[Eubacterium] eligens ATCC 27750: one gene and its partner. The protein of the gene in region 1 interacts with the protein of each later gene in a pairwise test. Links are inferred from orthologs where the notes say so. Each region holds a gene or a part of one and is shown on either strand. Other genes may lie near its edges.

Evidence for each region. Proteins that work in one complex are often made in the same cells at the same time.
Region 2: the proteins of mreB (region 1) and ftsZ interact in binary tests that used the Escherichia coli proteins (3 or more experiments, as listed by UniProt). The link is inferred for [Eubacterium] eligens ATCC 27750 from one-to-one orthologs.

The regions. Positions count from the first base shown.
Region 1 is NC_012778.1:247,948-251,017, forward strand. Bases 15-2,968 are described here. They hold mreB (rod shape-determining protein), read left to right. Parts: upstream 15-969; coding sequence 970-1,968; downstream 1,969-2,968. Other genes in these bases: EUBELI_RS01065 (GNAT family N-acetyltransferase), read right to left, coding at 101-604; flgF (flagellar basal-body rod protein FlgF), read left to right, coding at 2,072-2,842; EUBELI_RS01080 (flagellar hook-basal body protein), read left to right, coding at 2,882-2,968. Outside these bases: more of EUBELI_RS01080, read left to right, coding at 2,969-3,070. UniProt on the Escherichia coli protein: Forms membrane-associated dynamic filaments that are essential for cell shape determination. Acts by regulating cell wall synthesis and cell elongation, and thus cell shape.
Region 2 is NC_012778.1:737,558-740,417, reverse strand. The notes cover bases 69-2,860. They hold ftsZ (cell division protein FtsZ), read right to left. Parts: upstream 2,154-2,860; coding sequence 984-2,153; downstream 69-983. Other genes in these bases: EUBELI_RS03510 (cell division protein FtsQ/DivIB), read right to left, coding at 2,233-2,860; EUBELI_RS03520 (sigma-E processing peptidase SpoIIGA), read right to left, coding at 69-895. Outside these bases: more of EUBELI_RS03520, read right to left, coding at 1-68. UniProt on the Escherichia coli protein: Essential cell division protein that forms a contractile ring structure (Z ring) at the future cell division site. The regulation of the ring assembly controls the timing and the location of cell division.

The DNA of each region.
Region 1 (3,070 bases):
ACGGCAATATATGTGAATAAAAAGGGTCGGGCAAGGCAGGCTGTCTTCAACGGGGACAGCCTGCCTTGCCCGACAGCCACTACCTACCGGTTGCCATTACCTACCACGGCAGAATATACATATTCCTCTGGTAAGAACCGAATACAGTGGCAGTTGCCTTAAGCTCTGCGCCGAGACGGCGGAAAGACGAATTGCTGGCGACGTTGTCAGGGTGGGCTACGGCGAGGATTGTGTCGATGCCGCGGTTGCGGGCAATTGAACAGAGGCGCTTGTTAAGCTCACACATAAGGTTGTGACCGCGGAAGTCAGGGTGAACCATGCATCGTCCGACTTCAGCTACATTTGTAGAACGAATGTCGAGACCGAGCTTTTCAGCTTCCTCGGCAAATTCATGCTCATTAAAGAAAAGGGCGCTGGCGGCAACAAGTTCATTATCGTCATTAAATGCACCTAAGAAGCATGTCCAGTCAGCATCAAAGAAATGCGAGCGTTCAATATCATCAATAGGAATCCACCATTCCGGAACAGGGAGAGCATTTTCTATAGTAAATATAAGCTGTTCGAGAGCAGCCTTATCATTTTTATCTAATACACGGATATTCATAGCAATCTCCTATACACTTAAATTCAGAATTACCTTAACATATGTAAGTTATAATCCTGATCCACCACATTATAATATGTATGTATCTCAAAATCAAAATATTTTTAAATTCGCGGGCAGAATATTAAGCAGACACAAATTAATGCCGATATACATTTATAAGACATATTGCTTCTTGAATATTTATAAAAATATATATTTAGATAGATTTTTTTTATTTAGGGCTTTTAAATTTCCTTTTTTATGTATATAATGGTGTTTAGCCATGGGCACACATGGCTTCTAATGACTTTTGAGTTTATGTTTTATCTGAATATATCGGACAGACAGAGGTCCGCATTGTTTTATAAGAAAGGGGAATTATCATGTTATCAACAGATATTGGTATAGATTTAGGTACTGCAAGTATTCTTGTGTACATCAGAGGCAAAGGAGTTGTTCTTAAAGAGCCTTCAGTTGTTGCATTTGACAGGGATACTAATAAGATTAAGGCTATCGGTGAGGAAGCAAGACTGATGCTTGGTAGAACACCAGGTAACATCGTTGCTGTAAGACCTCTTCGTCAGGGTGTTATCTCTGATTACACTGTAACTGAGAAGATGCTTAAGTACTTTATCCAGAAGGCTATCGGCAAGAGAATGCTTAAGAAGCCTAGAATCAGTGTATGCGTACCTTCAGGTGTTACTGAGGTTGAGAAGAAGGCGGTTGAGGATGCTACTCTTCAGGCAGGTGCAAGAGAGGTTGCTATTATTGAAGAGCCTATCGCAGCAGCTATCGGTGCAGGTATTGATATTTCAAGACCATGTGGTAATATGATTGTTGATATCGGTGGTGGTACAACTGATATCGCTGTTATCTCTTTAGGAGGAACTGTTGTAAGTACTTCTATTAAGATTGCCGGTGATGATTTTGATGAAGCTATCGTAAGATACATGAGAAAGAAGCATAATCTTCTTATCGGTGAAAGAACCGCAGAAGATATTAAGATAAAGGTTGGTTCTGCTTATCCTAAGGCAGAAGTCACAACTATGAATGTACGAGGAAGAAACCTTGTAACAGGTCTTCCTAAGACTGTAGAGGTAAGCTCAGAGGAGACAGAGGAAGCTTTAAGAGAGGCAACTTCACAGATTGTTGAAGCTGTTCACAGCGTTCTTGAGAAGACTCCACCAGAACTTGCATCTGATATTGCAGACAGAGGAATCGTCCTTACAGGAGGCGGAAGTCTTCTTTCAGGACTTGAGGATTTAATTGAAGCCAAGACAGGAATTAATACTATGACAGCCGAAGATCCAATGACATGTGTTGCTATTGGTACAGGTAAGTTTATTGAGTTCCTTGCAGGCTACAGAGACGAAGTTAAGTAACCTGGAACATTTTTAATAAGATTATTACAAATGTTTCTTAACATTCTGGCAGAATGGACAATTTTTATGCCGGAAGAATATATTATCAAGAAAGAGGCGGGCTATGGTAAAAGGGCTTTATACAGCGTACTCTGGCTTGACAGTTCAGCAGAAGAGACTGGATGTAGTGTCTAATAATCTGGCTAATGCAACTACCACAGGTTATAAGAAAGAAGGCCTTACGACACAGTCGTTTAAAGATGTTTATGGCATCAAAGTTAAAGATGAAACTGTGGGCTATATTAATCAGAATATCGGAACTCTGAATCTTGGAGCGAAAGTAGGAGAATCCTTCAGAAGCTGGGATCAGGGTTCTTTCCAGAATACTGGCAATACATTTGACTTTGCGCTTAGTGGAAGTGGATTGTTTTCGATTTCATTCACTAACAAAGCTGGAGAAACTTCAACGCTTTATACCAGGGACGGATCTTTCCAGATGAACCGTGAAGGTTATCTGGTAACCAAGGATGGTGATTTTGTATTGGGCGAGAATGGTCCGATACAGTTACCTACAGACTTTGAGAGCCTTACTGTAGAAGAGAGTGGCGAAATATATGCTGACGGACAGTATGTTGACAGGCTTGCGCTTGTAGATTTTGAGGATTACGATTATGTTGAAGCGTATGGAGAGAATCTTTACAAGGCAGTTGATGGCGCAACACAGACAGAAGCTACAGCAAAGGTTAATCAGGGATATTTGGAGGCTTCCAATATTAATGTGGTAACAGAGATGGTAGATATGATATCTATCGCAAGAGATTTTGAAAGTAATCAGAAGATTATGAATACTATCGATGAGATGTTAGGAAAGATGGTATCTATTTCTGAAATTTAGTGACAACTGTTAGACATTTACATATGGAGGACTAACGATATGATGAGATCATTGTGGACTGCTGCATCAGGAATGATGAGCCAGCAGACAAGCGTAGATACTATTGCCAATAATCTGGCAAATGTTAATACAATCGGATATAAGCAGGAGCAGACTCAGTTTAAGTCTCTGCTTTATCAGAATCTTCAGGCAAAGACTACTTCAGCTAACGGAGATGATAAGCCTGTT
Region 2 (2,860 bases), 490 kb from region 1 along the record:
GAGCATGATAATCCCCATTCTTATTAATCTGCCTGGGAGACATGCCTATAGCCGCATCCTCCCTTTTCACAACATTTTCTCCCTCGTATATATGTATATAATCTGCTGTTATGATTTCCATCATCCCACCTGAACTTCCAACACTGTTATATGGAATCAGATGATATCCAAGCTTCTGTAAGTTATCTATATCACTGAGAATGTCGTTGAAATATGTTCTTTCTACCACTGTAACCGGTCTTTTTCCAATATAATCAACAAGGCTGTTGCCTGTATCGATTATTGCGTCCATTTCAAATTCCCGTTCTGCTACGCCAATCACAATATGTCTTTTTAAACCATCCGTTATCCTGATAGTTTTAAGTGCCTTAAGCACCATGACAACAGCCATGACCGTCACAGTAAGAAAGATTACAAGCTCACTGTCAGACAGAATTACATTTTGAATAAAATACCCTGCAAATGTGTACTTTAACCAATGCATTATCCCACCTGCAAAAAGTGCCGTAAATATCATTCCGGCAGCTGCTTTCAACAGTTTTCTCATATAAAGCTTTAATTGTTTTGATGTTTTATGCTTAAAGTCCTCATTACCCGAAAGCATTATCATCGCCATGATTAATGTCACCGGACCATATGTAATGAACTTTCCAAGCACTGCAAATCTTAGTGGAATACACACGCACATGACAGCCCATGCAGCTCCTAAAGTGGCAGAAATAATCATTCTGGATATTCTGGCAGAAAATTTAAAAATCCAGTCTGTTATAAGCAGCACACACAGGTTTGCCACGAAGTTTATTCCAAACAGAACATCTGCATATATAACCGTATCCGTTATCACCTCCTTGTTTTGAATCTGTTTTCTTGTTACAGGTGGAATTATATACAACATGCCATGCAAAATTTGTCAAAACAACAGAGTGGGTACAAAAAAACACCGCCAGCAGACTGACGGTGTTAAATATACTTATATTGAATTATTACTTTTTATTCTTCTGTAAGAATGTTGGAATTGTAATTCCTCTGTCCTTAACCTGTGGTGTAACAGGTGATGGCTGCTTAAGTCCTGGAAGTGGAGCATCATTTGATACAGAAGATGTTCTAGCTGACTGTGTATATGTATACTGTGGCTTTACATTAACAGTAGGTCTTGTTGCCTGTGCCATACCTGCAAATCCTGCCATAGCCTTATTAACATTACCATCCTCAAGACCTGTTGCAATAACAGTGATTGTAGCCTGATCTGTAACGCTCTCATCATACATGGCACCGAAAATAATATTAGCATTATCTCCAGCAAGTTCCTGAACATAACTTGCAGCTTCGTTAGCTTCGATAAGACTGATATCACCTGAAATGTTAATAATAACATGTGATGCACCCTCAATAGTTGTCTCAAGAAGTGGGCTTGTGACAGCCTGCTTAACAGCCTCAATAGCCTTGTCATCACCTGTAGCTGTACCAATACCGATATGTGCAACACCCTTGTCCACCATAACAGTCTTAACATCAGCAAAGTCAAGGTTGATAAGACCTGGTACATTGATAAGGTCTGTAATTCCCTGAACTGCCTGCTGTAACACTTCATCAGCCTTCTTTAATGCCTCTGGCATAGTTGTTCTTCTGTCCACTATCTCTAAAAGCTTATCATTAGGAATAACGATAAGTGTATCTACATTCTCCTTAAGCTTCTCAATACCTGATTCAGCATTAGCCATTCTTGTTCTTGCTTCGAACTTAAAAGGCTTAGTAACAACACCTACTGTAAGAATTCCCATATCCTTAGAAATCTTAGCTACTACAGGAGCTGCTCCTGTACCGGTTCCGCCACCCATACCACATGTAACGAATACCATATCAGCGCCCTTGATTGCCTGTGTAAGCTCTTCAACATTCTCTTCTGCTGCCTTCTCACCAATTTCCGGCTGTGCTCCTGCACCAAGTCCTTTAGTAAGCTTTTCGCCTATCTGAATAGCAGTTGGAGCTTTACATAATGTAAGTGCCTGACTATCAGTATTAATACCAATAAATTCTACTCCACTAATATTCTCATCTATCATTCTATTAACTGCATTATTACCTGCTCCACCTACACCAACAACAATAATCTTTGCTGATGACTCCTGGTCATTAGTCATTATCTCTAACAAGGTTGCTGCCTCCTTTAATATCTAAAAATTGCACTACATAATATATTATTATCTTTCGTCTAAAATATCAACCGTTTTTTTACTTTTCGCGTTTAAAAATTATAGAACTTTCATCGCCATTATAATCATCAAGATACAATGTTCCTTTAAGCGTCCCAAACTTAGGTGATAATTGCTTTAATTCAAATAATCTGTCCGTAAAATCCTTGCTGCTTCCAAGGCTCACTTTAACATCACCCATGTACAATGTGATATTATATGAAGAATCAAAATACACCTTGTCCACATTAATGTCATATTTGTCAAAGCTCTGTGTGAGATCCAGAATAGTGTTATATATCTCGGAATTACCCGCATCAAGCTTTGTATTAATAACAATAGAGTTAAAATTAAGTCCGTCTATCTCTGGAACATTCTCATATAAATCCGTAGAACTTTCCACAACAATTCCATCTTTGTCAAAATACATATTGCATCCCATATACCTGACATAACCTACTATTGCTTTTTCATACACTGTTACATAAAGCCTGTCCGGCCAGTCTGTCTCAACATCATATTTCTGGATAAATGGTATTTTGGTGTCTTTTTGTCCAAATATTTTGAAATATAGCAGATTAACATAATCACCACCAAATATATATTTTTTAAGTTCTTCATCCGAATAATGAGTTGAACCCACAAATTCTATTGTGTCAGCCTCAAAC